DNA from 2 places in the Streptomyces sp. C36 genome. Region 2 is predicted to be linked to the other one. Evidence: predicted binding sites of a transcription regulator. Region 2 holds the regulator's gene; the other holds the start of a gene.
The links. The regulator HrcA, encoded in region 2, represses chaperone genes, less so after heat shock. The targets are predictions, from matches to a motif close to TTNGCACTCNGNNNNNCNGAGTGCNAA.

Region 1 (15,603 bases), on a different contig from region 2:
CGCCGACCTTCCGCAGCACCAGTCGGCGGGCGCGCTCGCCGCCCTGGCGGTCGAGAAGCTGCGCACCGGCGGCGAGTTCCTGCCCCCTCAGCCGCTGTACCTGCGCCGCCCCGACGCCCAGGTGCCGGCCAACTACAAGGTGGTCACACCCCAGTGACCGGGTCAGCCGCGGCGGTCGGCATCCGCGAGATGCGCTGGTGGGACATCGGGCCGGTGCTGGAGCTGGAGAAGGCCCTCTTCCCGCACGACGCCTGGTCCAAGGGCCTGTTCTGGTCCGAGCTGGCGCACGCGCGCGGCGCGAACGCCAACCGCCGCTACGTCGTCGCGGCCGACCCGGACGGCCGGGTCGTCGGCTACGCCGGCCTCGCCGCCATCGACGGCACGGGCGACGTGCAGACCATCGCCGTCGCCCAGGACCACTGGAGCACCGGCCTGGGCGCCCGTCTGCTCACCGAACTCCTCACGACCGCGACCGCCTTCGAGTGCCGCGAGGTACTGCTCGAGGTGCGCGTCGACAACACCCGCGCCCAGCGCCTGTACGAACGCTTCGGCTTCGAGCCCGTAGGCGTCCGCCGGGGCTACTACCAGCCCGGCAACATCGACGCGCTCGTGATGCGTCTGACCGATCCGAACTTCGCAGTGCAAGGAATGACCCATGGCTCGCAAGGCTGACGAACCCCTCGTCCTCGGCATCGAGACCTCCTGCGACGAGACCGGCGTCGGCATCGTCCGAGGCCACACGCTGCTCGCCGACGCCGTCGCCTCCAGCGTCGACGAGCACGCCCGCTTCGGCGGCGTGGTCCCCGAGGTCGCCAGCCGGGCGCACCTGGAGGCCATGGTCCCGACGATCCAGCGCGCCCTGAAGGACGCCGGGGTCAGCGCGAAGGACCTCGACGGCATCGCCGTCACCGCCGGCCCCGGCCTCGCCGGCGCCCTCCTCGTCGGCGTCTCCGCCGCCAAGGCCTACGCCTACGCCCTGGGCAAGCCGCTCTACGGCGTCAACCACCTCGCCTCGCACATCTGCGTCGACCAGCTCGAGCACGGCGCCCTCCCCGAGCCGACCATGGCCCTGCTGGTCAGCGGCGGCCACTCCTCCCTGCTGCTGGCCCCGGACATCACCGCCGACGTCCGCCCCCTCGGCTCCACCATCGACGACGCGGCCGGCGAGGCCTTCGACAAGATCGCCCGCGTGCTGAACCTCGGCTTCCCCGGCGGCCCGGTCATCGACCGCTACGCCCGCGAGGGCGACCCCGACGCCATCCGCTTCCCGCGCGGCCTCACCGGCCCGCGCGACCCGATATACGACTTCTCCTTCTCCGGCCTCAAGACCGCCGTCGCCCGCTGGATCGAGGCCAAGCGCGCGGCCGGCGAGAACGTCCCGGTGGCGGACGTGGCGGCCTCCTTCCAGGAGGCGGTCGTGGACGTCCTCACGAGGAAGGCCGTCCGCGCCTGCAAGGACCACGGCGTCGATCACCTGATGATCGGCGGCGGCGTCGCGGCGAACACGAGGCTGCGCGCCATGGCCCAGCGCCGCTGCGAGGACGCCGGCATCACGCTGCGCGTCCCGCGCCCCAAGCTCTGCACCGACAACGGCGCGATGGTCGCCGCCCTCGGCGCCGAAATGGTCGCCCGAAACCGCGCGGCCTCCTCCTGGGACCTGTCGGCGGACTCCTCCCTCCCGGTCACGGAGCCGCACGTGCCGGGTGCCGACGGGCACGACCATGAGCACGGGCACGGTCATGAGCACAGCCACGACCACTTCCACGAGCTGAGCAAGGACAACCTGTACTCGTAGGCGGCCGTCGGGCGGGCGTTCGCGCGCCTGCCCGATCAGGTGGTCGTATGCCTGTTTGGCCTGGGTACGGTGGGCGCACGGAACAGAATCCTGTCCATGGGAGAACCTATGACCGCCGATGTTCCCGAGCGCCCGCTGATCCCGCAGCCGCCGACTACGGTGACCCATTTGCGGCGAGCCGTCGCGAAGATCATGCCTGCCTCGCTGCCCGAATTCGCCAGTCAGCTGGACGACGCGGTGGACGAGGCCGTGGATCCGGCTCAGCAACGAGCGGAATTCGGCCCCCTGTGGCGGTTCACCACGCGCTGGGCCGTCTACGTGTGGATCCAGCGCCAGCCGCGCGTGGCGGCACGGTTCCAGGAGCTCGAGGACCTTGCGGTCACGTTGGACGATCGGGAGCAGATCCGCGCGGCGACATCCGAGCTCGGCCGCATTCTCGACGATGCCCACGAGGCGATCGGGTACGGGCGGCGTTGAGCGATGTCTGGTCCTGGGAGTACGACCCGGACCGCGAGCACGTCGCGGGAGGCGTTCCCGGCGACTTTGTGGCTGAAGTCGAGCGTCTCATCGCCGAACTCGTCGAGCTGGCGGGCATGGGGGCGGATATCGAGAACGTGGGAATCGGCCCGAGGCGCGGGGGTGGGATGAGGGAGTTGCATGCCTATGGCGGCTACTTCTACTTTCTCCCACTGCGTCGAAAACGATTGATCGTCGTCACGAGAATCACCCCGCCCTTCAAGGACCTCTGACGCGGACGGTGCGTGTGCCCAGGGACACCTGGGCACCGCCGGGTGGCCCCGCCCGCTCAGCCGCGCGAGCCCGTGATGGCCGCCTCAGGCCGTCGGCTGCAGGAGCAGCAGCGCGATGTCGTCCGCGTGCTGGCCGGTGGGGCAGGCGTGCTGGACGAGGCTGTCGATGACGTGGTGCAGGGGGAGGCCGCTCGTGTCGGCGAGGGCGCGCGCGATGTCCGCGGTGGTCTCGTCGATGTCGGTGCCGGGTCTCTCCACGAGCCCGTCGGTGTAGAGGGCGAGGACGGCCCCGGCCGGCACGGACAGCGTGGTCACGGCGTACGGGGCGTCGAAGCCGATGCCCAGCGGCGGACCGGGGTCGACGTCCACGGTGCCGGCCCGGTGTCCCGGCCGGTGCAGGAGCGGGGGCGGGTGACCGGCGCTGGCGAGGGTGATCCGCCGGCTCGCGAGGTCCAGGTGGGCGTAGAGGCAGGTGATGAACCGGCCGGGGTCCATGTCCGTGAGGTCGCGGTTCGTCCGGCCGAGGACCTCGTCGGGGTACGCGCCGGCACCGGACGTGGCGTGGGAGTGGATCGCCGTACGGACCTGCCCCATCAGCGCGGCGGCGGTCACGTCGTGGCCCTGCACGTCGCCGATGACGGCGGCGACCGTGGTGTCCGTCAGGCGGACCAGGTCGTAGAAGTCGCCGCCGATGTCGAGGCCGTGGCTGGTCGGGAGATAGCGGGCGGCGACGTTCAGCCCGGCGACGGTGGGCAGGGCGCGGGGCAGCAGGCGCTTCTGCAGGGCGCGGGCGAGGTTGTGCTTGGCGTCGTAGAGCCGAGCCCGGTCCAGGGCCTGGGCGATGAGGCTCGCCAGGGGGGTGAGGGTGGCGCGTTCGTCGACGGAGAAGTCGTGCGGCCGGCTGTAGGCGAGCACGCAGCAGCCGATGGGGCGCCCCGAGGTGATCAGCGGCAGGAACGCCCATGCCTGCTTGTCGCTGAGCTGTGGAGTCTCGGGGTAGCCGTGGGACAGTTCGGCGCGGTTGGCGAAGAAGGACGGGGCACCGGTGGCCAGGGCGTGCCCGACGGGGGTGGTGTCGGCGTCCATCGGCAGCCCCTCCAGCTGGTCGATCAGCGCCGGGTCGTAGCCGAGGGAGCCGATGGACACCAGCCGGCCGGCTTCGGCCGTCGCCATGATCAGGCCGTCGGCGCCGAAGGTGGGGAGGACCAGCTCCTCGATCAGGTCGACGACGTCCTGCACGCTCACGGTCTCCGTCAGCGCCGCGGCCAGGTGCATCAGCTGGTGGATCCGGCCCGCGGCGGCGGCGGATTCCGCCGCCGCCCCGACGGGACGGCGCTGCGCGGCGCCGGCGGTCCGGCTGGGGGCGATGAGAACGCTGATGCCGCCGGCATCCGGGTAGAGACGGATGTCGAGCCACCGGCCCGGCGGGCGCTCGGCGGTGCAGGCCACCGGCTCACCGCTGAACCAAGCGGCGCGGTACGTCTCCACGCACGCACTGGTCCCCAGCCACGGCACGGCCTCCCACAGCAACCGGCCCAGCAACTGCTCGTGCGTACGGTCCAGCAGGTCGACGGCCTTGTTGCTGACGAACGTGACGCGTCCCGTGCGGTCCATGGCCAGGACGCCCTCCGGCAGGCGCTCGACCAGGTCGGCCGCCGCGAGGGCGGGCTGCACCGGCTCCGCGGCGGCCAGGTTCACGGGGACGACACGCGGGCGGTCCGGGATCTCCGGACGGTCGCCGGCCTCGTCCAGAACGCGGGCGATGCGCCGGGCGCTGAAGAGGATCTGACCGCGATCCCGCCGGGTGATCCGCGACGACCGGCCGACGTGCCACGACAGCGAGAGCGCCCCCCAGCAGCGGTGTACGCCCCTGAGCGGAGTACACGCCATCGTCGTCCGATGGGGAAAGGTCGCCGCGCTGCGCGGATACTGGCGCGCCATGTCCTCCTGGGAGCCCACCCACACCAGACGGTCCTCGCGCACGGCCTGCGGCGCCGGGCTCTGGCGACTGACAGCCAGACGCCACCACGGCTCGGTGACCTCGGCCGGCCCACCACACATCACCGCCGTGACCAGCGTCTGCTCCTCCTGGTCCAGCAGATAGACGCTGCCGCCCGAGGCGCCTGTGCGGTGCACGGCCCTGACCAGGGCCTCATCCAGAAGACCGGCCGCGTCCGGCTGCTTGCCGCGACCGGACATATCTGAACGATATGCCGGACGGGCGGTTGCGGCACATCGGGCCCCACTTCCACCGGCCGAGCAAGGACGGCCTGCACTCGTAGGCGGAGCGGGTCCCGGCTCCCCGGCCGGCTACGGCTACGGCTACGGCTACGGCCTCGGAGTCGGAGTCGGCGTCTCGTACGGCGTGGCCGCGTCCGAGAGGGATGCGATGCGGCGTTCCTGCATGGACGTGAGCGTCTGCACCATGACGACCGCGAGCACCGCCGAGGCGAGGGCCAGGACTTCCCCGGCGAAGGAGACGGCGGTGATGAATCGCGCCTGTGCCACGGTCTCCGCCTCGGTCGACGTCTTCCAGGTCGTGGAGAGGTACAGGGTCGCCGTTTGCCCGGCCCACAGGGCCCACCAGCCGTGGAGCACGCCGCGTGGCACACCGGCGGCGCGTCGCCGCCGTCCGGTGGCGGCCGGTGGGGTGCTGGCGTTCCAGATGTCGTTGCTGATCTGCTTCGGTATCCACAGGTGGGCGATCGGCACGAACCATGCCCCGATCGCCCAGCCCCGGCCGAGCCGGTGCCCGGTGGGGTCGAACACCTCGGCGTTGGCGCGGACGCGCCGGAACCAGAACAGCCACAGCACCACGGTCATCGCGAACGTGAGCGCGGACACGTACGTCAGCCAGTCAGGAGTGTCGTCCCAGTTCTTTATCTCGTCCTGGGAATCCCCGTCCGACACCTCGTCCTGGGAATTCTCCTCCGAGCTGTCGTCCTGGGAGTTCGCGTCCGAGCCGTCGTCCTGGGGGTTCCCGTCCGAGCTGTCCTCCTGGGAATCCCCGCTCGATCCGTCGTCCCGGGAATTCGCGTCCGAGCCGACGTCCGTGGACTCCGCCACCTGGTCGAGTTTTCGGAAGAGGCTGAACTCCTGGTTGAGGTTGACCACCGTGACGAGCATGACCACGGACAGCAGCAGCACCAGCGCGGTGGACAGCCTTCGCGGCGAGACCGCCCTGAGCGGGGGCGTGCGGGCCGGTGGTGGGGGTGCGTGGGGATGCACGGGCACGGCAGGGCCGTGCTGTACGGGCGGGACAGGCGGTCCGAACCGTGCCGCCTGCTGGGGCGGGAAGGCCGCGGCGTACGGTCCCGGGGCGTGCGGGACAGGCGGCGGGGTGGCGGGATCGGCCATCGTCGGCGTCCAGGGAACTGCCCCGACCTGTGTATCGGCGGGCGTCTCGGTCTCCAGCAGACGTACGGCGCGTTGACCGAGGTGCGCGGTGAGCGCACCGGGCAGCCAGGCGCCGCTCGCGTCGACGTCGGCCCGCGTTCGGTCCAGCAACTGGGGGACCGAAGGCCGAAGAGCGGGGTCCTTGGCCAGGCAGTCCGTGATCATGTCGCGCAGCGGCCCGGGCGGGAGGCCTTCCAGGTCCGGCTCCTCCTGGGCGACCCGGAACAACAGGGCGTGCACACCACTCGCGTTGTCCCCGAACGGCATCCGCCCCGTGGCGGCGAAGGCGAGCACCGCGCCCAGGCAGAAGACGTCGCTCGCGGTGGTGACGCGCTGACCTCGCACCTGCTCGGGCGACATGAATCCGGGTGAGCCGATCACCGCGCCGGTGCGCGTCACCACGTCGCCCGCGACGGTCTCCAGGGCATGGGCGATACCGAAATCGATGACCCGGGGTCCGTCGAGGGTTATCAGGACGTTGGAGGGCTTGAGGTCACGGTGCACGAGCCCGGCACCGTGGATGTCGCTCAGCGCCTGGGTCAGCCCGTTGGCGAGAATGCGAACACTGCGCTCGGGAAGGGCGCCGTAAGCCGGATCGACCACCACGTCGTGCAGCGACGGCCCCGCGACATAACCAGTGGCGACCCATGGGGTATCCGCCTCCGGGTCCGCGTCCAGGACCGGGGCGGTCCACTGGCCGCCCACCCGCCGGGCGGCCGCGATCTCCTGACGGAAGCGGAGCCGGAATTCCGGCGTAGCGGACAGCTCGCCATGGATCAGCTTCACCGCGACGGTCCGGCCTCGCTCCGATCTCGCGAGATAGACCCGGCCCATGCCCCCCGCGCCCAGTCTGCGAAGCAGCCGGTATCCCCCGATCCATCGCGGGTCCTCGGGTCTCAGCTGCTCTTCCATGCTGTTTCTGTCGCTCCTCGTGCCTGCGGACGACCGTCGGCGCGCATTCGTGCCGACAAGGGCGAGAAGAGGATAGGTGAGGGGGTGACGTTGCCGATCTCCGGCGCCGGGGCGCTCATGCGTGGCTACTTTGAGTGGTAGCGATGGGAAGGGGTGGCCCATGGGAGAAGCGGACTCTCAGCCGCCGATCGGGTGGCGGTACTGCGGAGACCAGCTGAAGCGGTGGCGGGAGCGGGCTGGGGTAACGCGGGAGAAGCTGGCCGATGAGGCCGGGTACGGCTACGAGGCCATCAAGTCGATGGAGCAGGGGCGGCGGCGGCCGAGTTTGAGGGTGCTGCAGGTCGCGGATCAGATGTGCGGGGCGGGTGGGTTGCTCGAGGCGGCGCACAAGTACCTGCAGCCGGAGCGGTTCGTTTCGTACTCCCAGGACTTCATGCGACATGAAGCGGAAGCGATCGGTATCAGCTCGTACCAGCCTCTGCTGGTTCCTGGGCTGCTGCAGACCGAAGAAACCATGCAGGCGCTGTTCGCTGGCTACTGGCCTCCGAGGGTTGACGAAGAGACCGGAACGCTGGTTGCCGCCAGGCTTGAGCGTCAGCAGATGCTGAACAAGCAGACCAAGGTGTTCAACTTCGTGATCGGAGAGGCGGCGCTGCGTGAGCCTCTCGATGGAGGGGAATCACATAGGCGGCAGTTGCTGCACTTGAGGGAGCAGAGTCGGCGGCGCAACGTGACCGTTCAGGTCATGCCTGCTGGAAGCGGAGTACATCCGGGGCTCGACGGATCGTTCGTCCTCTTGGAGATGCCCGACCTTGACCGCCTGGTCTATGAGGAGGGGCAGCAGTCGGGTGTGCTCTACAGCGAGCCGGACAAGGTCCATGTTGTGTCTCAGCGCTATGTCATGATCGCCCAACGGGCCCTCAGCCCAAGCGAGTCCGTGCGCTTTATCGGGAAGTTGGCGGAGGAGTTGTGAGCACCGACTGGATACGGTCCAGCTATAGCGGAGGCGCAGGGGGAGATTGCGTCGAGGTGTTGCGCTCCGGGCCCCGGGAGGTGCGGGTCCGGGACTCGAAGCGAATAACCGGACCGGAACTGACCGTCCCGACGCCGTCCTGGACGGCGTTCGTCGCGGCGCTCGGCGGGGCCGGGGCTTGAGCTCCGGGCTCCGAGCCCTTTCTGTAAGGAATGGGTGGTCGGGTCTGAACCCGCCCACCCTCCCCAATGGCGCGTATACCACGCGGAGTTCACTTTGTGTGATCCGGTTGCGACAGACGGTCGCGACCGTCTAGCGTCCGGAGCAACAAACAACCCCGGCTGGTGCTGGAACACCAAGCCGGGGTCTGACCACCAAGATCGAATAGCAGAGGCTCGATCTCATGGCTGACGCCAACCCTAGCGCCGCCGTGCGCACCCCGCAGGCCTTCCCGATGGCCAAGCCCGGCTACGGCAAGAAGAGCGCGCCGGACCAAGCCCCGCGTACCGCCACCGACTTCGCGCACCTGCCGCCCCGCGAGGCGCAGATCGCCGCGTTCGTCGACCGCCTGCCCGAGGGCGCGGCCATGGATGCCAAAACCCTCGCCGCACAGCTCCCCGCCTACGGCCAGGCCGCGTGCCGCACGGCGCTGCGGCGCCTGTCGGAGGCCGGGCACCTGCGACGGGTGAAGGAGCACCTCAAGGGTGACGACGGCGCGTATCACTGGGTGACGCGCACGTACTTCTCGCGCACCGCGCGGGACGACGCCTGGTGGACCGCCGTCCTCACGGGCAACACACCCCGGCCGGAGGCCCCACCCGCACCGCGCTCACGCGCGTACGCCCTCCTGGCCGCTCTCGGCCGCACGGACCCACGCATGACGCTGTCGCACGCCGACTGCGTCGCCCTCGAACCGCTGGCAGCGCCATGGCTGGAACGAGGCGCCACCGAACCCGAAGTCGTCCGCGCGCTCACGGCCGGGCTGCCGCCGGAAGTGCATCGCGCCGCCGCGCTCGCCCGCCGTCGACTCGTCGACAAGTTGCCGCCCGAGCCGCAGCCGGTGGCAGCCACACGCCTCCTGCTCGTCGAGTGCACCGTCTGTGCCACCCCCGGCCGCCCCGAAGCACTCCCCGGCGGTCTCTGCCGCGACTGCCGGGGCGAACCACACACGGCCGCCCCGGGGGCGCCGCTCTCGCCCGAGGAGGTCCACGCCAGGGCGGCCCTCCTCCGGTACATCAACCGCGAACCCGAAAGGAGTCGCACATGACCGCTGACAAGCTCCTGATCTCCCTCGACGAGTTCGAGGACCTGGCCCGCATGGCAGCTACCGCAGCGTGACGACACGGCCGTACGGCACGCCGGTCGAGCTCCCTGCCCCGGTCGGGTTCACCCTGGAGACGGAGAAACTCAAGAAGTTCGCCCAATAGGCAATCGGGAGTGTTCCATGACCACACCGCGGGACTTGTTGATCACCGTCATGGACGAGGTGCCCGGCGACCCCGCCGAGCGAGGCGAGGTGTCGCTGGGGCTGGCAGGTGCCGAGCTGATCGACCTGCTGGTCGCCGGGGCCGTCACGCTGGGCGGCGACGAGGGCGATCGGATCGTGCCAGACGGGCCGACGGACACGCGCGATCGCATGCTGGACCAGGCGATGGCGTCGTTCGTGGCGGAGGCGCCGTACGAGTCGGTCGGCGACTGGCTGTGGCGCAGGGGCCGGGACCTGGCCCCGGCCTATCTGGCCGCCCTTGAGGCGGAAGGGCACGTCACACGGCAACATCGCAGCTGGACGTTCCGGCCCGGCCGGCCGGTGCTGGTCGATTCTCACGACCACCGCCTCGCGGGGGACCGCCGGCGGTCGAACGAGCCCGTCCTCGCCGCGCTCGTCACGGCCGTCGGGATCCGCGACGAGGAGGACGAGGAGAACGGCGGGGACGCCCCGGGCGTCGACGACGACGCGGTGGACACCGTGCTCGCCGCCGTCAACAACGCGGTGGTGGAACTGGAGGCCCTACGGCAGCGGCGGGCCATCGAGCAGTCGGCCTTCGACAACATCTGGCGGGGCGAGTGACCCGTCGGACACGCCCTAGCCCTTCGCCACCGCCTGCCCCAGCAGCATCGTCGGCGCGCCCGCGACCCGCGTCAGCACGATGACGCAGGAGTTCGGCCCGTCGAGCTTGAGCTTCTTGCGCAGGTCCTCCGGCTCGACGGCCGAGCCGCGCTTCTTGATGACGGCCACGCCGATCCGCCGTTCGCGCACGATCGCCTTCAGCCGCTTCAGATTGAACGGCAGTACGTCCGTGATCTCGTACGCCGCCGCGTAAGCACTCGCCCGCAGTTCGTCCGACGTCACGTACGCGATGGTCTCGTCGATGAGCCCGCCGTCGCCGAGCTCCGCCGCGACGTCCGCCACCAGGTGCGCGCGGATGACGGCGCCGTCCGGCTCGTAGAGGTAGCGCCCCACCGGCCGTACGGCCGGGTCCGGCAGCCCGCGCCCCACCAGTGACGCGCCGCCCGGCAGCAGGGTCGCCCGCCGGGCGCCCGGCTCCGTGCCGAACCACAGCACGGCTTCCTTCACGTCGCCGCCGTCCGAAATCCATTCCGCTTCCGCGTCGTCCGGGATCGCCTCGTGCGGCACGCCCGGGGCGATCTTCAGGGCGGCGCGGGGGGCCGTACGGGCGGCCTCGATGGCCCAGGACAGGGGCGGCGAGTACGCCTCGGGGTCGAAGATGCGGCCGCGGCCGCCGCGCCTCGCCGGGTCGACGAAGACGGCGTCGTACGCCGACGTGTCGACCTCCGCGACATCGGCGCAGCGCACCTCGATGAGGTCGGACAGGCCCAGGGCCTCGGCGTTGGCGCGGGCGACCTCGCAGGTCAGCGGGTCGCGGTCGACGGCCAGTACGGAGATGCCGGCCCGGGCGAGGGCGATCGCGTCGCCGCCGTTGCCGCAGCACAGGTCGGCGAGGCGGCGTACGCCCAACGCCTGGAAGCGCTGGGCGCGGTGGAGCGCGACGGAGGCGCGCGTGGCCTGTTCCACGCCGTGGGGCGTGAAGAACATGCGGTACGCGTCCTCCGCGCCGAACTTCGCGACCGCGCGCTGCCTCAGCCGCGCCTGGCCGAGCGCCGCCGAGACCAGCTCGGCGGGGTGCTCGCGGCGCAGCCGGGTGGCCGTGGCGAGCTCCTGGGAGGGGTCGTAGTCGCGCAGGCCGTCGAGGAGGGCGCGTCCCTCGGCCGTCAGGAGGGCGGTGAAGGCGGCGGTGGCGTCGAGGGCGGGGTTCGGCGCGGGGTTCGGTGCGGGCACGTGGCTCATTCTCCCTCGCGGGCCCCGACCGCACGCCGCGACCGCCCGCCACCCGACCGCGTCGCGACCGCCCGCCATCGCAGGCCCCGGCCCCCCGCGCGCGGCTCGAACGTATGCACAAGAATCGTTCGGGTGAGCCTGTCTGTTTCCGGCCGTCGTGGCCGACGCCCCGCCGCCGTCCTCGCCTGTGCCGCCCTGCTGCTGACCGGAGTCCTGTCCGGGTGCTCCGGATCGTCGTCCTCCGGCTCCTCGGGGCCATCCGGCCGCGCGGGGGCGTCGCGGCCGGCGGGGACGCCCGCGCCGTCCGCCACGCCCGACGACGCGTACCGCCGCTGGGGACTGGACAAGCCCCTCGCCGCCCCGTCGGCCCCGCCCGCGAAGAAGCCCGTGGCGACCGCGGGCCCCGGCGGCACACCTCCGATCGTGCGGCGCATACCGACCAACGACAAGGTCGTCTTCATCACCATCGACGACGGGGCCGAGAAGGACCCGGAGTTCGTGAAGATGGCGCAGGACCTGAAGCTGCCCTTCTCGATGTTCCTCACCGACGACATCGCCCGCGCGGGCAGCGGTTACGGCTACTTCGACCGGCTGCGCGCCCTCGGCAACGGCGTCCACAACCACACCCTCAGTCACCCCAACCTGCGCACGCTGTCGGCGGACGCCCAGCGGCGCGAGATATGCGGGCAGCAGGACGCCCTGGAGAAGCGGTTCGGCACCCGGCCCGCGCTCTTCCGGCCGCCCTACGGCAACTACAACGACGCGACTCTGACCGCGGCCGGCGGCTGCGGGGTGCGGGCGGTCGTGCTGTGGGAGGTCACGATGCAGATCAACGACATGCGCTACGCGGACGGGGACAAGCTGCGGCCCGGCGACATCGTGCTGGCCCACTTCCGCGGGCCGGGGGAGCTCAAGGGCACCTCGATGACCAAGATGGTCACCAACATGCTGCGCAGCATCCAGCGGCAGGGATACACGGTGGCCCGGCTCGAGGACTATCTCTGAGGTCCACCTCTGGGGACTACCTCTGAGGGCCACCTCCGGGGCTGCCGTCAGGAGTGCGGTGATCCCGGGCTGGGTAGAGCACCCCTCGGCCACGCCGACGCCGCCCCCGCCACCGAAACCAGGGGGGCTCGCCGCACGGCGAATTGGCACTCCGCTTGACCGAGTGCTAACCGCGTCATAGTCTCGGCACCGTTGGCACTCTCCACTGGTGAGTGCCAAACACAGCGACGGGCAGATCCGGCACCCGCGACGACGGATCTACCAGGTCGCCACCTCAGACAATTGACCCCGTGAGATCTCCGAAGGGGGAGGTCGGATCGTGACGACCGCCAGCTCCAAGGTTGCCATCAAGCCGCTTGAGGACCGCATCGTGGTCCAGCCGCTCGACGCCGAGCAGACCACGGCCTCCGGCCTGGTCATTCCGGACACCGCCAAGGAGAAGCCCCAGGAGGGCGTCGTCCTGGCCGTGGGCCCGGGCCGCTTCGAGGACGGCAACCGCCTTCCGCTCGACGTCCAGGTCGGTGACGTCGTTCTGTACAGCAAGTACGGCGGCACCGAGGTGAAGTACAACGGCGAGGAGTACCTCGTCCTCTCGGCCCGCGACGTTCTCGCGATCGTCGAGAAGTAGTTCACTCGAGGCTGTTCGAGCTCTCGAAGAGGCTTTCGAAGCTTTTGATCTGTGCCCCTGGTTCCCGTGCCTGCTAGCCGGGCGCCGGGGGCGCAGTTCGTTTGAGATTACGGCGAAGGATACGTAACCCATGGCCAAGACCCTGAAGTTCGACGAGGACGCCCGTCGCGCCCTTGAGCGCGGCGTCAACAAGCTCGCCGACACCGTGAAGGTGACGATCGGCCCCAAGGGCCGCAACGTCGTCATCGACAAGAAGTTCGGCGCCCCCACCATCACCAACGACGGCGTCACCATCGCCCGTGAGGTCGAGCTCGACGACGCGTACGAGAACCTCGGCGCCCAGCTCGTCAAGGAGGTGGCGACCAAGACCAACGACATCGCGGGTGACGGCACCACCACCGCGACCGTCCTGGCCCAGGCCCTGGTCCGCGAGGGTCTGCGCAACGTCGCCGCCGGCGCCTCCCCGGCCTCCCTGAAGAAGGGCATCGACGCCGCCGTCAAGGCCGTCTCCGACGAGCTGCTGGCGACCGCCCGCCCGATCGAGGACAAGTCCGACATCGCCGCCGTGGCCGCGCTCTCCGCGCAGGACCAGCAGGTCGGCGAGCTCATCGCCGAGGCGATGGACAAGGTCGGCAAGGACGGTGTCATCACCGTCGAGGAGTCCAACACCTTCGGCCTGGAGCTCGACTTCACCGAGGGCATGGCCTTCGACAAGGGTTACCTCTCGCCGTACATGGTCACCGACCAGGAGCGTATGGAGGCCGTCCTCGACGACCCGTACATCCTGATCCATCAGGGCAAGATCTCGTCCATCCAGGACCTGCTCCCCCTGCTCGAGAAGATCATCCAGGGCGGTGGCTCCAAGCCGCTGCTGATCATCGCCGAGGACGTCGAGGGCGAGGCCCTCTCCACCCTCGTCGTCAACAAGATCCGTGGCACCTTCAACGCCGTGGCCGTCAAGGCCCCCGGCTTCGGCGACCGCCGCAAGGCGATGCTGGGCGACATGGCCACCCTGACCGGTGCCACCGTCATCGCCGAGGAGGTCGGCCTCAAGCTCGACCAGGCCGGTCTGGACGTGCTGGGCTCCGCCCGCCGCGTGACCATCACCAAGGACGACACCACGATCGTCGACGGTGGAGGCAACGCCGGCGACGTCGAGGGCCGCGTCGCCCAGATCAAGGCCGAGATCGAGACCACGGACTCGGACTGGGACCGCGAGAAGCTCCAGGAGCGCCTCGCCAAGCTCGCCGGTGGCGTCTGCGTCATCCGCGTGGGTGCGGCCACCGAGGTCGAGCTCAAGGAGAAGAAGCACCGTCTGGAGGACGCCATCTCCGCGACCCGCGCCGCGGTCGAGGAGGGCATCGTCTCCGGTGGTGGCTCCGCTCTCGTCCACGCCGTCAAGGTGCTGGACGGCGGCCTGGGCAAGGAGGGTGACGAGGCCACCGGTGTCGCCGTCGTCCGCCGCGCCGCCGTCGAGCCGCTGCGCTGGATCGCCGAGAACGCCGGCCTCGAGGGCTACGTCATCACCTCCAAGGTGGCGGAGCTCGAGAAGGGTCAGGGCTTCAACGCCGCGACCGGCGAGTACGGCGACCTGGTGAAGGCCGGCGTCATCGACCCGGTCAAGGTCACCCGTTCCGCGCTGGAGAACGCCGCGTCCATCGCCTCCCTGCTGCTCACGACCGAGACCCTGGTCGTCGAGAAGAAGGAAGAGGAGCCCGCCGACGCCGGTCACGGCCACGGTCACGGCCACGCGCACTGACGCACGCCTTCCGTAACGGCCCGGCCCGGTCTCCCCGCGAGGGAGGCCGGGCCGGGCCGTTTCTCTGTGAGCTCAGGGCCTTGGGGGCTCAGGGACCTGGGGCCTCAGGGCCTTGGGGGGCTCAGGGCCGTCTACGAGCTCACGGCACCCAGCTGACGCAGCAGCCCCAGCATGTCGTAGACCCACCAGCTCTCCGCGATCCTCCCGTCGACGAAGCGGTGGATCGTCACCCCGTCCATGGTGACCGTCTGCCCCGTCGGCTGCAGACCCATGAAGTCGCCCTGATGGCTGCCCCGCCACGTCCAGTGGATGGTGACCTCGTCGCCCTCGGCCAGCTGACGGTGCAGGGTGAAGCCGAAGTCGAAGGCGTCCCGCCAGCCCGCCACGTCCTGCTTCATGACCTCGCGCCCGACCGCGGTCGGCTCCGCCTTGCCGATGTCGTGGTCGATGTGGTCGGCGGTGAGGAGCTCGTCGAGGAGGTCCAGGTTGCCGCCGACGGCCACCTCGTCGTAGAAGCGCCGTGCGGTCGCCTTGTTCAGCTGCTCGTCGCGGACCACGTCGAGGTCGGTGAAGGTCGGCATCCCGTCGCAGAGCGAGACCATCTCCTCGAAGATCCGGTTGGTCTCGGGGAGGTTCGAGTTCTCCATCGCCTTGGCGTAGGAGGGGAACTCGATGATCTCCACGAAGTGCTCGCTGTCGGTGTGGTCGCGGCCGACGATGGAGTGGGTGGCGGTGCGCTTGCCCTCGGTGGCGGCGACCCAGTCGTCCATGAGCCGGTTCATGTCGTCGTACCGACGCGTCTTGCAGTCGATTACCTGTACGAAAGTCATGGCGCCTCCCGGGTGATATATCCAGGTTAGTCCTGGATCGGCACACCCGAGAGGCCCGCTGTTCCGTCAGTTCGGCTCCGTCGATCCGGCTCGCCGGTTCGGTCCGGCTCGCCGGTTCGGTTCCGTCAGTTCGGCCCGTACCTGCGCCCGGTCGTGGCCCCCGCCCGCGAGACCGCCCGGCGCGGGGCCAGCTTCATCAGGCCGGCCAGCGCCTTGTAGCGCGGGTCCGGAATGGACAGCGATTTGCCGCGCGCCAGG
Region 2 (15,603 bases):
GGCGGGCCTGACGCTGCTCCTGCTGGGCGACCTCGAACCGCCCGCCCAGCGCGAGTTGCGCGAAGCCCGCCCCGACTTGCCGCCCGTGGACGTCCTCAAGGTGGCCCACCACGGCTCCGCCTACCAGGACCCGGAGCTGCTCAGCGGGCCGCGCCCCCGCCTGGCCGTGATCTCGGTAGGCGCCGGCAACCCGTACGGCCACCCGGCGGCCCGCACGCTGGCCGCGCTCAGGGCGCGGGGCGCGGTGGTGCTGCGCACGGACACCGACGGGCCGGTCGCGGTGACGGACGCGGCGGTGGCCGTCACCCGGGGCCGGGGCCGGGGCCAGGGCCGGGGCCGTGGGCGTAGGACCAGGGGCCGATGCCAAGGACGCCCGGCCTGCGAGATAAATGATCTATGGATTCCACTGGCGTCGACGCCTACCTCCGCCGTATCGGCACCACCCGCCCGGCCGCCCCCGATGCCCGCGCCCTGCGGGAGCTGCAGTTCCGCCACCTCGTCGCGGTGCCCTTCGAGAACCTGTCGGTGCACCGGGGGGAGGAGATCACGCTCGAGAGCGCGGCACTGGTCGACAAGATCGTGCGGGATGGGCGCGGCGGCTTCTGCTACGAGCTCAACGGCGCGTTCGCGCACCTGCTGACGGCGCTCGGCTACCGGGTGAGCCTGCTGGCGGGTCGGGTGGCGGGGCCCGACGGCTCGTTCGGCATCCCGTACGACCACCTGGCCCTGCGGGTGGAGGCCGAGGGGGAGGAGGAGCCGTTCCTGGTGGACGTCGGCTTCGGCCGCAACAGCCACCACCCGTTGGTCCTGACGGGACGCGGGGAGCAGAGCGACCCGGCGGGCGTGTTCACGATCGCCGAGGCGGAGGGAGGGGAACTGGACGTCATCAAGGACGGCGCGGTGCAGTACCGCCTGGAGCAGCGGCCCCACCTGCTGCGGGACTTCGAGAGCGGATGCTGGTGGCACCGCACCTCGCCGAAGTCCCCGTTCACCCAGTCGCTGGTGTGCTCGCGGCTCACCGAGGACGGCGGTCGGATATCGATCAGCGGCCGTACGCTCCTGACCACCGGGGCCGACGGGCGTACCGAGCGCCGGGAGATGCCGGAGGACGAGGTCGTGGCCGCCTACCGGACGCACTTCGGGTTCGCCCTGGACCGGGCGCCCCAGGTGCGCCAGGGGTGGGTGGCCGCGCCGGGCCGGTGAGCCGCGTAAGGCCCGGGCCCTGGGGGTGACTCGGCGGCTCGGGCCGCGGGTCGCCCCGCCGGCCACTCCGCGCGTCACTCCACCTCGAGCCAGCCCTCGTACTCCTCGGCCAGCTCGCGCAGGGCGGCGACGTCCAGCTTGCCGTCGGGGTCCTCGAGGACGACCAGCCACTGGGCGTCCTCGGCGTCGTCCTCGCCGGCGAGTGCCTCGCGCACGAGCTGGGGCTCCTCGGGCAGGCCGAAGCGCTGCCCGGCCTCCTCCGCCACCTCTTCGGCGGCGTCGCGGTCGGGGAGCACCAGCAGGTGCCGTACGGAGTCGGAGGTGTCGGGGAAGGACGAAGCGCTGGTCACCCGCTCATTGTGCGATATGCGCCGGAGGCCGGGAGGAGGGGTCGGCGGGGAAGGGAGTGTCAGCGGGGCGTGGGATGCTGGACGCGATGGCCAGGAAGACTGCAACCGACGACCTGCTCGCCCCCGTCACGCTCGCCGTGGGACAGGAGGACCTCCTCCTCGACCGCGCCGTGCAGGAGGTGGTGGCGGCGGCCCGCGCGGCCGACGCCGACACCGACGTCCGTGACCTCACCTCCGACGCGCTCCAGCCCGGCACGCTCGCCGAGCTGACGAGCCCGTCGCTGTTCGCCGAGCGCAAGGTCGTGATCGTCCGTAACTCCCAGGACCTGTCCGCGGACACGGTCAAGGACGTCAAGGGCTACCTCGGCGCCCCCGCCGAGGAGATCACGCTCGTCCTGCTGCACGCCGGCGGCGCCAAGGGCAAGGGCCTGCTGGACGCGGCCCGCAAGGCGGGCGCCCGGGAGGTCGCCTGCCCGAAGATGACCAAGCCGGCCGACCGCCTGGCGTTCGTCCGGCAGGAGTTCCGGGCCACCGGCCGCTCCGCCACGCCGGAGGCCTGCCAGTCACTGGTGGACGCGATCGGCAGCGACCTGCGCGAGCTGGCGAGCGCCTGCGCGCAGCTGGTCGCCGACATCGAGGGCACCATCGACGAGTCCGTCGTCGCCCGCTACTACACGGGCCGCGCCGAGGCGTCGAGCTTCACCGTCGCCGACCGTGCGGTGGAGGGCCGGGCGGCCGAGGCCCTGGAGGCCCTGCGCTGGGCCATGTCCACCGGCGTCGCGCCCGTGCTCATCACCAGCGCCCTGGCCCAGGGAGTCCGCTCCATCGGCAAGCTGGCCTCCGCCCCGCGCGGCGCCCGGCCCGGGGATCTGGCCCGTGAGCTCGGCATGCCGCCGTGGAAGATCGACCGGGTGCGGCAGCAGATGCGGGGATGGACCGCGGACGGCGTGGCCGCGGCGCTCACGGCGGTCGCCGAGGCGGACGCGGGCGTCAAGGGCGGCGGGGACGATCCGGAGTACGCCCTGGAGAAGGCCGTGGTCGCGGTGGCCCGGGCGGCCCGTAGCCGCTCCTGATCCGAGGCCGCTGGACCCGAGGCTGCGTCGATCTTGGGGGCTGAGCCTTCGGGGCATCGGCCCCCCGCCCCCTGCCCGTACAAGTGCCCGTAAAAAGCCCGAAGGCCCCGCGTCGCCCTGGGAAGGGCGGGCGCGGGGCCTTCGGATCGTTCTGTGAGCCCTGGGGCTCGTGCCGCACCCGCGTGGCGAACGACCGGGGGCGGCGAGGGGTGCCGGAGAACGGAGCGGTTGAGAGGGTCCGCGTACCGTCCCGGCGGGGACCGGGGCTACGCCCCGGAGAGGCTTCAGCCCTTGAGGGCGGCAACCTGCTTGGCCAGCGCCGACTTCTTGTTGGCGGCAGCGTTCTTGTGCAGGACACCCTTGCTGGCGGCCTTGTCGAGCTTCTTGCCGGCGAAGGCGACGGCGGCGGTGGCCTTGACGGCGTCACCGGCGACGATGGCCTCGCGGGCCGCACGGACGGCGGTCTTGACCGAGGACTTGACGGCCTTGTTACGCAGGCGCGCCTTCTCGTTGGTCTTGATCCGCTTCATCTGGGACTTGATGTTCGCCACGAAAAGAGCCTTTTCAGGTTCGTTGGATTTCGATGTGTGTGCCGTATGCGTGTGAGAGGCACGACAGGCACAGTGGACCAGGCTACCAGTACGCCCTCCGGCCTCCCAAACCGGACCGTGGCCGCCGGTCATGGGACCATGGGGGAGTCGTATACCCGACTCCCGCCGAGACCAGCGTTCAAACGCCGAAGTCACCGAATGGATCCTGCGTGCCCGCGACCCCTACCAACGTGCCGGAGCCGAGCCGTACCGACCCGGCTCTGATCCGTAACTTCTGCATCATCGCGCACATCGACCATGGCAAGTCGACGCTCGCCGACCGGATGCTCCAGCTGACCGGCGTGGTCGACCAGCGGCAGATGCGCGCGCAGTACCTCGACCGGATGGACATCGAGCGCGAGCGCGGCATCACGATCAAGTCCCAGGCGGTCCGTCTGCCCTGGGCGCCCACCGAGGGCGAGGCCGAGGGCACGACCCACATCCTCAACATGATCGACACGCCGGGCCACGTGGACTTCACCTATGAGGTCTCGCGTTCCCTCGCCGCGTGCGAGGGCTGCATCCTCCTCGTGGACGCCGCCCAGGGCATCGAGGCCCAGACCCTCGCCAACCTCTACCTGGCGATGGAGAACGACCTCACGATCATCCCGGTCCTCAACAAGATCGACCTGCCGGCCGCCCAGCCCGAGAAGTTCGCCGCCGAGCTGGCCAACCTCGTCGGCTGCGAGCCCGAGGACGTCCTGCGGGTCTCCGCGAAGACCGGCATGGGCGTCGAGGCGCTGCTGGACAAGGTCATCCGCGAGGTCCCGGCGCCCGTCGGCGTCAAGGACGCCCCGGCCCGCGCGATGATCTTCGACTCGGTCTACGACTCCTACCGCGGCGTGGTCACCTACGTCCGAGTCATCGACGGCGAGCTCAAGAAGCGCGAGCGCATCAAGATGATGTCGACCGGCGCCACCCACGAGCTGCTGGAGATCGGCACCAACTCGCCCGAGATGACCCCGGCCGACGGCCTCGGCGTCGGCGAGGTGGGCTACATCATCACCGGCGTGAAGGACGTCCGTCAGTCCAAGGTCGGTGACACGATCACCTCCCAGCAGAACGGCGCCACCGAGGCCCTGGGCGGCTACAAGGACCCGAAGCCCATGGTCTTCTCGGGCCTCTACCCGCTGGACGGCTCGGACTACCCGGAGCTGCGCGAGGCCCTCGACAAGCTCCAGCTCAACGACGCCGCGCTGGTCTACGAGCCGGAGACCTCGGCCGCCCTCGGCTTCGGCTTCCGCGTCGGCTTCCTCGGCCTGCTCCACCTCGACGTGGTCCGCGAGCGGCTCGAGCGCGAGTTCGGCCTGGACCTCATCGCCACCGCGCCCAACGTGGTCTACAACGTGCGGATGGAGGACGGCGCCGAGTACGTCGTCACCAACCCGAGCGAGTTCCCCGAGGGCAAGATCGCCGAGGTGCACGAGCCGGTCGTCAAGGCGACCGTCCTCGCGCCCACCGAGTTCGTCGGCGCGATCATGGAGCTCTGCCAGTCCCGCCGCGGCACCATGATGGGCATGGACTACCTCTCCGAGGACCGGGTCGAGCTGCGCTACACCCTCCCCCTCGCGGAGATCGTCTTCGACTTCTTCGACCAGCTGAAGTCCAAGACCCGCGGCTACGCCTCCCTCGACTACGAGCCCACCGGCGAGCAGACCGCCGACCTGGTCAAGGTCGACATCCTGCTGCACGGCGACAAGGTCGACGCCTTCTCCGCGATCACGCACAAGGACAAGGCCTACGCCTACGGCGTGCGGCTGGTCGCCAAGCTGCGCGAGCTCATCCCCCGGCAGAACTTCGAGGTGCCGATCCAGGCCGCCATCGGCTCCCGGGTCATCGCCCGTGAGACCGTCCGCGCCATCCGCAAGGACGTCCTCGCCAAGTGCTACGGCGGTGACATCTCCCGTAAGCGGAAGCTGCTGGAGAAGCAGAAGGAAGGCAAGAAGCGGATGAAGATGGTCGGCAGCGTGGAGGTGCCGCAGGAGGCCTTCATCGCGGTGCTGTCCAGCGACGAGAGCGGCGAGAAGAGCAAGAAGTAGCCCTCGCCCGCGCGAGCCGCGGATGACGCGGATGACGCGGAAGTGCCCGTCCCCGGGAGGGGGCGGGCACTTTTCGTATCCGGTTCCGTATCCGGCTTCGCGCCCGCTGGAAAGGATGTTTCCGGCGTGGTGGGGCGCAGGGCGCACAACCGTTCACGGGGCACTTACGCAAAAGGCTCTTCGGCTCTAGTCTGATCTCTGCTCAAAGGTTACTCGCGAGTCACCAGCAACGAAGCTTGGCCCCGGAGGATGCCGTGACCGACACACAGACTTTGATCGAGAGCCGGCCGCCCTCCGTGGCGAACCTCCTCGTCGAGCGGGTCGAGGCGACACCCGACGCGGAGGCCTACCGCCGCCCCGTGCCGCCCGCCTCCGGTCAGGGTCCGGACGACTGGGCCTCGGTCACCTGGCGCGAGGCCGGCGACCGGATCTTCGCGATCGCCGCCGGTCTGATCGACCTCGGCATACTCCCGCAGGAGCGGGTCGCGCTCGCCTCCGCCACCCGCCTCGAGTGGATCTTCGCGGACCTCGGCATCATGTGCTCCGGCGCCGCCACCACCCCGGTCTACCCCAGCACCAACGCCGACGAGACCGCGTTCATGCTGTCCGACGCCGAGTGCCGGATCCTCATCGCCGAGGACGCCGGGCAGCTCGCCAAGGCGCGCCTGCGCCGCTCCGAGCTGCCCGGCCTCGAGCACGTCGTGGTCGTCGAGGCCGCCGACGCGGTGGCGGCCGAGGGCGATCCGGAGGGCTGGGTGCTCTCCCTCGCCGAGCTCGAGAAGCGCGGCGCCGCCCTCCTCGAGCGCGACCCCGGCGCCGTCCGCGCGCGCATCGACGCCCTGCGCCGGGAAGACCTCGCCACGCTCATCTACACCTCCGGCACCACCGGCCGCCCCAAGGGCGTACGGCTGCGCCACGACGCCTGGTCGTACATGGGCCGCGCCATCGAGGCCACCCAGCTGATGCGCTCCGACGACCTGCAGTACCTGTGGCTGCCGCTCGCGCACGTCTTCGGCAAGGTGCTGACGGCCGGCGGCATCACCGTCGGCCACGTCACCGCCGTGGACGGGCGGGTCGACAAGATCGTGGAGAACCTGCAGGTCGTCCGGCCCACCCTGATGGCCTCCGTGCCCCGCATCTTCGAGAAGGTCTACAACGGCGTCGCCGCCAAGGCCCGGGAGGCCGGCGGTGCCAAGTACAAGATCTTCCGCTGGGCCGCCGAGGTCGCCCGCGAGTACGCCAAGGTCTCGCAGGACAGCTACCGCCGCACCGGCAACAGGACCGTGCCCTTCGCGCTCGCCGCCAAGCACCGCGTGGCCGACGCGCTCGTCTACACCAAGATCCGCGACGCCTTCGGCGGCCGGCTGCGCGCCAGCGTCTCCGGCGCCTCCGCCCTCGCCCCCGACATCGGCTACTTCTTCTCCGGCGCCGGCATCCACATCCTCGAGGGCTACGGCCTCACCGAGACCAGCGCCGCCAACTTCGTCAACCCCGGCGAGGCCTACCGCACCGGTACGGTCGGCAGGCCGCTGCCCGGTACCGAGGTCCGCATCGCCGACGACGGCGAGATCCTGCTGCGCAGCCCCGGCGTCATGGAGGGCTACCACGGCCAGCCGGAGAAGACCGCCGAAGTCCTCGAGTCCGACGGCTGGTTCCACACCGGCGACATCGGCGAGCTGTCCCCGGACGGCTATCTGCGCATCACCGACCGCAAGAAGGACCTGATCAAGACCTCCGGCGGCAAGTACGTGGCGCCCGCCGAGATCGAGGGCAGGTTCAAGGCCGTATGCCCCTACGTCTCCAACGTCCTGGTGCACGGCGCCGACCGCAACTTCTGTTCGGCGCTCATCGCCCTGGACGGCCCGTCGATCCTCGACTGGGCCAAGGAGCACGGCATGGCCGGCCGGTCGTACGCCGAGGTGGTCGCCGCCAAGGAGACCGAGGAGCTCATCGAGGGCTATGTGCGGCAGCTCAACGAGGGGCTGCAGCGCTGGCAGACGATCAAGAAGTTCCGGCTGCTGCCGCGCGACCTGGACATCGAGCACGGCGAGCTCACGCCCAGCCTCAAGCTCAAGCGGCCCGTGGTCGAGCGCGAGTACAAGGACCTGATCGAGGAGATGTACGAGGGCGCGCGCGAGGCGTGAGCGCGGTGCGCGCGTAGCTTCGCGCGTATCTACACGTGCGTCTCCGCTCGTATCTCCGCGTGCGCCTCCGCGTGCGTCTCCGCTCGTATCTCCCCTCGTATCTCCGCTCCTCTCCACTCGTACGGCTCACTTGCCCAACTCGGCGCACCTGAGCCCAGTTGGTCTGTCACTCTGTCGGTGGTGAATTCCGCACTATGCCGTAAGCGGTCAGGAGCACCACCGTGAGGACATCACCAAGCGGCGGTAAGGATCAGGCGGTTGCCCGTGCGCCCGCCTGCGGAACGAACGCGGCCGCCGGGCCGCACGACAAGGGGCCGCCGCCCGGCACCGGGCCGGGCGCGGCGGGCGAGGGTCCGCCGACGGCCCGTACCAGCCTGCCCGGCGACGCCCGCGCGCCATCGGCCGCGCGCCGGTTCGTGCGCAGCGTCCTCGCCGGCTGGAACGCCCACGACATGGTCACCGACGATGCGACGCTGCTGGTCAGCGAGCTGGTGACCAATGCCGTGGTGCACGCGGGGACGTCCGTGGACCTCGAGTGCCGGCTGGACCCCGCCCGGGGCGGCAATCTCGTCGTGGAGGTCACCGACCACCACCCCGCCCGCGAGTTCCGCGCCCGCCCGCGCCGGGGGAGGGGCGAGCGCGAGGGGGCCGCGCACGGCGGCCGCGGGCTGCGGCTCGTCGCCGAGCTGGCCGAGACGTGGGGCACGGCCTACCGCCGCACCGACAAGACGGTCTGGTTCCACCTGCCCACCTGCCCGGGAGAGGACGCCCCTGGAGCCCCTGGAGCCCTCGGTACCTCCGGTGTCCCCGGCGCCCTCGCCACCCCGCTCCGCGACCCGGCCCTGCCGGACGTCCTGGGCGCCGCCGAGGCCCTCGCCCCCGGCCCGTCCCCCGCACCGCCCGCCCGCCGCGCCGCCGAGCGCGGCCACCACCGCGCCCTGTCCTTCCTCGCCGAGGCGTCCGAACTGCTGGCCGGGCAGTTCGACGAGGACATGGTCGCCTCCCTCGCCGCCCAGCTCGCCGTCCCGCGCCTGGCCGACTGGTGCGCCGTCTGGCTCGACACCGACGGCCATCCCGGCGCCGTCCGCCCCGCCCCACGCCTGTCCTGCGTCTGGCACGCCCGCGAACACCGCGTCGACCCCCTCCGCCTCGCCCTGCTGCGCACCCCGCCCGTCCTGCCCGCGGCGGGCCGGGCCGTCCCCTGGCCGTACGGGCCCGACGGCGGCACGGCCCTGGCCTGCCGGCTGGTCGCGGGCGGCCGCGGCGTCGGCACCCTCCTGCTGGGCCGCGCCGGGCCGTCCGCCGTGGCCGGCGACGTCTCCGCCCTCGCCGAGGACTTCGCCCGGCGCGTGGCCCGCGCCCTCACCTCCGCCCGCCAGTACACCCGGCAGGCCACCATCAGCCGCATCCTCCAGCGCGGCCTGCTGCCCCGGGGCGTCGCGGCGATCCCCGGCGTCGAGGCGGCCGTCGTCTACGAACCCCGGGGCGACGCCTCCGCCGGCGGCGACTTCTACGACGTCTTCGCGGCCGGCGACGGACGCTGGTGCTTCGCCCTCGGCGACGTCTGCGGCAGCGGCCCCGAGGCCGCCGTGACCACCGGCCTCGTCCGCCCCTGGCTGCGGCTCCTGGCGAAGGAGGGGTACGGCGTCGCCGGGGTCCTCGACCGCCTCAACCGGATGCTGGGCGAGGAGGCGGCCGAGGCGGAGGCCGGAACCGGGCCGCGCTTCCTGTCCCTGCTGTACGGGGAGCTCGTGCCCCACGGCGGCGGCGTGCGCTGCACGCTCGCCAGCGCCGGGCATCCACTGCCGCTGCTCCTGCGCCCCGACGGCTCGGTACGGCCCGTGGCCGCGCCCCAGATGCTGCTGGGCGTCGTCGAGGAGGTCGGCTACGGCAGCGAGACCTTCGACCTGGCGGCCGGGGAGACGCTGCTGTGCGTCACGGACGGGGTCACCGAACGCAAGTCCGGGGGCCGCCTGCTCGACGACGGCGACGGCCTGGCCGCCGTCCTCGCCGACTGCGCGGGCCTGAGCGCGGAGCAGGTCGCCGCCCGCGTCCGTCACGCCGTGCACGGCTTCGCGCCGGGCCCGCCCGACGACGACATGGCGCTGCTGGTGCTGCGGGCGGAGTGATCGGCCGGGGCGAGTGCTCTGAGTGAGTGCTCTGAGTGAGCGCGCCGAGCAATCCGGCGCGTGCTGGACAATGGAACGCATGCCTTCCGTACTGCCCGATGGTGAACCCATGCCCGAGGACGGGGCACTGCCCCGCCATGCCCTCGACGGCTCCGGGCAGCGGCCCCTCGGCTTCTACCTGCACGTTCCCTACTGCGCCACCCGCTGCGGCTACTGCGACTTCAACACCTACACCGCGAGCGAGCTGCGCGGCTCCGGCGGCGCCCTCGCCTCCCGTGACAACTACGCGGAGACGGTCGCCCAGGAGATCCGGCTGGCCCGCAAGGTGCTCGGCGACGACCCGCGCCCGGTCGAGACGGTCTTCGTGGGCGGCGGCACGCCCACCCTGCTGCCCGCCGCCGACCTGGGCCGGATGCTCGCCGCCATCCGTGACGAGTTCGGGCTCGCCGAGGACGCCGAGGTGACCACCGAGGCCAACCCCGAGTCCGTCGACCCCCGCTACCTGGAAGAACTGCGGGCCGCGGGCTTCAACCGGGTCTCCTTCGGCATGCAGAGCGCCCGCCAGCACGTCCTGAAGATCCTCGACCGTACGCACACCCCGGGCCGCCCCGAGGCCTGCGTGGCCGAGGCCCGCGCGGCGGGCTTCGAACACGTCAACCTCGACCTGATCTACGGCACCCCCGGCGAGAGCGACGACGACTGGCGGGCCTCGCTGGACGCCGTGCTCGGCGCCGCCCCCGACCACGTCTCCGCGTACGCCCTGATCGTCGAGGAGGGCACGCAGCTCGCGCGGCGCATCCGGCGCGGTGAGGTGCCGATGACGGACGACGACGCGCACGCGGACCGCTATCTGATCGCCGAGGAGATGCTCTCGGCGGCGGGATTCTCCTGGTACGAGGTCTCGAACTGGGCCACGAGCGAGGCCGGCCGCTGCCGCCACAACGAGCTCTACTGGCGCGGCGCCGACTGGTGGGGCGCGGGGCCCGGCGCGCACTCCCACGTGGGGGGCGTGCGGTGGTGGAACGTCAAGCATCCGGGCGCGTACGCGCAGGCCCTGAGCGAGGGGCGCTCGCCGGGGGCCGGGCGTGAGGTCCTCTCCGAGGAGGACCGGCGGGTCGAGCGGATTCTTCTCGAGCTGCGGCTCGAGGAGGGGTGCCCGCTGGCGCTGCTGAAGCCGGCCGGGTCGAAGGCGGCGGCTCGGGCGCTTGAGGACGGCCTGCTGCGGGCGGAGGCGTACGCGGAGGGGCGTGCGGCCCTCACCCTGCGCGGGCGGCTGCTGGCGGATGCGGTGGTCCGCGACCTGGTGGACTGATTACCTGTTCGAGTGAACACGCGCGCATAGACTGTGGGCCTGCCTACGCTCTTCACAGGCTGCCGCCAAATGCACTGCGGCGGATGTGGAGGGCCACGGAGATGACCGCTGTGGATGACCGGACGAAGATCGAGTTCTTCGAGAATCTCGAGGTTCCCGAAGGCTGGCGGGTCGAGCTGCTGCGGGGGGACATCGTGATGATGGCGAGCCCTGACCGAATCCATAACTGGATCGTTCAGGACGTCCAGGACCAGATCCCTCGTGACCGCTGGGACCGGCTGCAGACTCAAGACGTCGACATTCCGGGCGAACCGAGCGAGCCTGTGCCGGACCTGGTCGTGTACGAGCGCGGCATCATCACGGGGCCGGGACGCCTCATCCCCGCACCTGCCGTCACGCTGCTGCTCGAGGTCGTGTCCAAGACCAGCGCAAGCCGTGACTACACGGACAAGAGGTCGATCTATGCGGCCGGCCAGGTGCCCGCCTACCTGATCGTCGACCCTTTCGAGGCGAAGTGCGTGCTGTTCACCGAGCCGATCGGGGTCGGCGCGGGTGCCGACTACAGCGTGCAGCGGACCACGAAATTCGGGGACCCCGTGCCACTCGACCTGCTCGGGGTCACGCTGGACACGTCCGGATTCCAGACACTGGAGCGCTAACCCCCCACCGTCACGAAGTCGATCAACTCTTCGACGCGTCCCAGCAGCGCCGGCTCCAGGTCCTTGTACGACCGGACGCCGGACAGGATCCGCTGCCACGCCGCCCCCGTGTTCTCCGGCCAGCCCAGGGAGCGGCAGACGCCTGTCTTCCAGTCCTGTCCGTGGGGGACGCGGGGCCAGGCGGGGATGCCCAGGGAGGACGGCTTCACGGCTTCCCAGACGTCCACGTAGGGGTGGCCGACGACCAGGACGTCCGTGCCCGTGACGGCGGCGGCGATGCGGGACTCCTTGGAGCCCGGCACGAGGTGGTCGACCAGGACGCCCAGGCGGGCGTCCGGGCCGGGGGCGAAGGAGTCGACGATCGCGGGCAGGTCGTCGATGCCCTCGAGGTACTCGACGACCACGCCCTCGATGCGCAGGTCGTCACCCCAGACGCGCTCCACGAGCTCCGCGTCGTGGCGCCCCTCGACGTAGATGCGCCCGGCGCGCGCCACGCGGGCCCGTGCGCCCGGGACGGCGAGGGAGCCGGAGGCCGTGCGCTGCGGCCCGCGTGCGGCGGGGGCCGAGGGGCGTACGAGGGTGACGACGCGCCCCTCCAGGAGGAAGCCCCGGGGTTCCATGGGGAAGACCCGGTGCTTGCCGAAGCGGTCCTCCAGTGTCACCGTCGGCCCCTGCGCGGTCTTCTCGCAGCGGATCACCGCCCCGCAGAAGCCGGTGGTGACCTCCTCCACCACGAGATCCACCTCGGCGGGCACCTCGGGCGCGGGCGTGCTCCGCTTCCACGGGGGCGTCAGGTCGGGGTCGTACTGTCGGCTGCTGCGCATGCGCGCCATTGTGGATCACGACACGCCGAACCGGGCCCGCAACGCCTCTCCCTGCCGCCGTACGAAGGCCGCGTCCACCACGGCCCCGTGCCCCGGCACGTACACCGACTCCTCGCCGCCCAGGGTGAGCAGCCGGTCCACCGCCGTCGGCCAGGCGTGCGGCAGCGCGTCCGGCCCGGCCTGGGGCTCGCCCGACTCCTCGACCACGTCGCCGCAGAAGACGACCTCGGGCGCGCCGTCCTCGCCGGGGACGAGCACCGCCAGGTCGTACGCCGTGTGCCCGGGGCCCACGTTCGCGAGGAGTACGCGCCGCCCGCCGCCCAGGTCGACGGTCAGCTCCCCGGAGACGGCGTGCTGGGGCGGTACGAGCATCTCCACGGCCTCGGCGGCGGCATCGCGCGGGACTCCGTAGCGCACCGCGTCCCGTCGCAGCTCCTCGCGCTCGTGCTCGTGGCGCAGCAGTTCGCCGAGCCCCACCGCCCCGTACACCTGCACGCCGGAGAAGGCGGCCGTGCCCAGGATGTGATCGAAGTGGGGGTGGGTGAGTGCGATGTGCGTCACGGGGAGGCCGAAGATCTGCTGCACCTCGCGGCGGATCACGGCGCCCTCGCGCAGCGACGATCCGGTGTCCACGACGAGGACGCCGTCCGTCCCCGCGATCGCCCCGACGGTGGCGTCCCAGCCCGGCAGCCTGCGGCGTACGACGTGTGGAGCGAGCCGTTCCCAATGCGCCCCCGCGGCGCCGGATTCCCCTTGAGTCTCCATACCGCGACGCTATCCGGACGGGGGTGCCGTTGCCCGCCCGGACGCGGGTCCGGGGGCACGCGGCGGGGACTGCCCTTGCCCTGTCCGTGGTGCCCGGCCGTACACTGGCTTGAGGGTTCTGGCACTCGTGACCTTTGAGTGCCAAGGGCGGGGGTCCGGTGAGACCCCCGCGCATGCGACCCTCGTACAACAGGTACGACGTACAACGCGTACGACGTACAACAGGTACGACCCGTACGACGGCTGAACCTTTTGGACCGATGGAGGTGCGCGCGGTGCTGAGCGAACGCAGGCTCGAGGTGTTGCGCGCGATCGTCCAGGACTACGTGGGCACCGAGGAGCCCGTCGGCTCCAAGGCGCTCACCGAGCGGCACCGGCTGGGGGTGTCCCCGGCCACCGTGCGCAACGACATGGCGGCGCTGGAGGACGAGGGCTTCATCGCCCAGCCCCACACGAGCGCGGGCCGCATCCCGACCGACAAGGGCTACCGCCTCTTCGTCGACAAGCTGGCGGGCGTCAAGCCGCTGTCCTCGCCGGAGCGGCGTGCCATCCAGAACTTCCTGGACGGCGCGGTCGACCTGGACGACGTGGTGGCCCGCACGGTGCGGCTGCTGGCGCAGCTGACCCGGCAGGTCGCGGTGGTGCAGTACCCCTCGCTGAGCCGTTCGACCGTGCGTCATGTGGAGTTGCTCTCGCTCGCTCCGGCCCGGGTCATGCTCGTGCTGATCACGGACACCGGCCGGGTGGAGCAGCGCATGATCGACTGCCCGGCGCCGGTGGGCGAGAACGCCCTGGCGGACCTGCGGGCGCGGCTGAACAGCCGTGTCGTGGGACGTCGGTTCACGGATGTGCCGCAGTTGGTGCAGGATCTTCCGGAGTCCTTCGAGCAGGACGAGCGCGGAACCGTTTCGACGGTTCTCGCCACGCTGCTCGAGACCCTGGTCGAGGAGACCGAGGAACGGCTGATGATCGGCGGCACCGCCAACCTCACTCGTTTCGGTCATGACTTCCCGCTGACGATCCGGCCCGTGCTGGAGGCGTTGGAGGAGCAGGTCGTGCTGCTCAAACTGCTCGGTGAGGCCAAGGACTCGGCGATGACCGTGCGCATCGGTCATGAGATCGCCCACGAGGGTCTCAACTCCACATCGGTCGTCGCCGTCGGCTACGGTTCGGGCGACGAGGCAGTCGCCAAACTCGGCGTGGTCGGACCGACCCGCATGGACTACCCCGGAACGATGGGAGCGGTACGCGCAGTGGCACGTTACGTCGGACAGATCCTGGCGGAGTCGTAGTGGCCACGGATTACTACGCGGTCCTGGGCGTACGGCGCGATGCCTCGCAGGACGAGATCAAGAAGGCCTTCCGCCGTCTCGCGCGCGAGCTGCACCCGGACGTCAACCCGGACCCGAAGACGCAGGAGCGGTTCAAGGAGATCAACGCCGCTTACGAGGTCCTCTCCGACCCGCAGAAGAAGCAGGTCTACGACCTCGGCGGCGACCCCCTTTCCGCCTCGGGCGGCGCGGGTGCGGGCGCCGGCGGCTTCGGCGCCGGCTTCGGCAACTTCTCCGACATCATGGACGCCTTCTTCGGCCAGGCCTCGCAGCGGGGACCGCGCTCGCGTACGCGCCGCGGCCAGGACGCCATGATCCGGCTCGAAGTCACCCTGGCGGAGGCCGCCTTCGGCACCACCAAGGACATCCAGGTCGACACGGCCGTCGTCTGTACGACCTGCAGCGGCGAGGGCGCGGCCCCCGGCACGTCCGCGCAGACCTGTGACATGTGCCGCGGCCGTGGCGAGGTCTCCCAGGTCACCCGGTCCTTCCTGGGCCAGGTCATGACCTCCCGCCCGTGCCCGCAGTGCCAGGGCTTCGGCACGGTCGTGCCGACCCCGTGCCCGGAGTGCGCCGGCGACGGCCGCGTCCGGTCCCGGCGGAACCTCACCGTCAAGATCCCCGCAGGTGTCGACAACGGCACCCGCATCCAGCTCGCGGGCGAGGGCGAGGTCGGCCCCGGCGGCGGCCCCGCCGGCGACCTCTACGTGGAGATCCACGAGACCCCGCACCCGGTCTTCCAGCGTCGTGGCGACGACCTGCACTGCACGGTCACCATCCCGATGACGGCGGCCGCGCTCGGCACGAAGGTGCCGCTGGAGACGCTGGACGGCGTCGAGGAGATCGACATCCGCCCGGGCACGCAGTCCGGCCAGTCGATCCCGCTGCACCAGCGCGGCGTCACCCACCTGCGCGGCGGCGGGCGCGGCGACCTCATCGTGCACGTCGAGGTCATCACGCCCACCAAGCTGGACCCGCAGCAGGAGGAACTGCTGCGCCAGCTGGCGAAGATGCGGGGCGAGGAGCGCCCGACGGGCGAGTTCAAGCCCGGCCAGCAGGGGCTGTTCTCGCGCCTGAAGGACGCGTTCAACGGGCGGTAGGCCCGGCGAACGTCGCTCTCGCGGACGGCGAACGAACGTCCTCGCGACGGCGAGCCGGGAGGGCGGCGCCCTCCCGGGCGTCAG

Region 1: the regulator HrcA is predicted to act here: its motif matches at 12,272-12,298, upstream of groES (co-chaperone GroES).

The regions. Positions count from the first base shown of each region.
Region 1 is NZ_JBFQGI010000009.1:180,340-195,942, forward strand. Features, by position in the region: gene tsaB (tRNA (adenosine(37)-N6)-threonylcarbamoyltransferase complex dimerization subunit type 1 TsaB) at 1-157, shown strand, start outside; gene rimI (ribosomal protein S18-alanine N-acetyltransferase) at 190-672, shown strand; gene tsaD (tRNA (adenosine(37)-N6)-threonylcarbamoyltransferase complex transferase subunit TsaD) at 656-1,795, shown strand; gene AB4K12_RS26550 (hypothetical protein) at 1,904-2,272, shown strand; gene AB4K12_RS26555 (hypothetical protein) at 2,269-2,544, shown strand; gene AB4K12_RS26560 (SpoIIE family protein phosphatase) at 2,629-4,743, opposite strand; gene AB4K12_RS26565 (DUF4328 domain-containing protein) at 4,873-6,852, opposite strand; gene AB4K12_RS26570 (helix-turn-helix domain-containing protein) at 7,013-7,825, shown strand; gene AB4K12_RS26575 (DUF397 domain-containing protein) at 7,822-8,007, shown strand; gene AB4K12_RS26580 (hypothetical protein) at 8,229-9,092, shown strand; gene AB4K12_RS26585 (GPP34 family phosphoprotein) at 9,270-9,893, shown strand; gene AB4K12_RS26590 (methyltransferase domain-containing protein) at 9,909-11,123, opposite strand; gene AB4K12_RS26595 (polysaccharide deacetylase family protein) at 11,256-12,128, shown strand; gene groES (co-chaperone GroES) at 12,448-12,756, shown strand; gene groL (chaperonin GroEL) at 12,887-14,515, shown strand; gene AB4K12_RS26610 (ester cyclase) at 14,647-15,345, opposite strand; gene AB4K12_RS26615 (SDR family oxidoreductase) at 15,471-15,603, opposite strand, start outside.
Region 2 is NZ_JBFQGI010000002.1:325,219-340,821, forward strand. Features, by position in the region: gene AB4K12_RS06965 (ComEC/Rec2 family competence protein) at 1-640, shown strand, start outside; gene AB4K12_RS06970 (arylamine N-acetyltransferase) at 526-1,203, shown strand; gene AB4K12_RS06975 (hypothetical protein) at 1,278-1,553, opposite strand; gene holA (DNA polymerase III subunit delta) at 1,640-2,626, shown strand; gene rpsT (30S ribosomal protein S20) at 2,911-3,177, opposite strand; gene lepA (translation elongation factor 4) at 3,387-5,255, shown strand; gene AB4K12_RS06995 (long-chain fatty acid--CoA ligase) at 5,510-7,399, shown strand; gene AB4K12_RS07000 (SpoIIE family protein phosphatase) at 7,774-9,528, shown strand; gene hemW (radical SAM family heme chaperone HemW) at 9,608-10,840, shown strand; gene AB4K12_RS07010 (Uma2 family endonuclease) at 10,942-11,499, shown strand; gene AB4K12_RS07015 (DUF3097 domain-containing protein) at 11,496-12,323, opposite strand; gene AB4K12_RS07020 (MBL fold metallo-hydrolase) at 12,339-13,088, opposite strand; gene hrcA (heat-inducible transcriptional repressor HrcA) at 13,364-14,380, shown strand; gene dnaJ (molecular chaperone DnaJ) at 14,380-15,519, shown strand.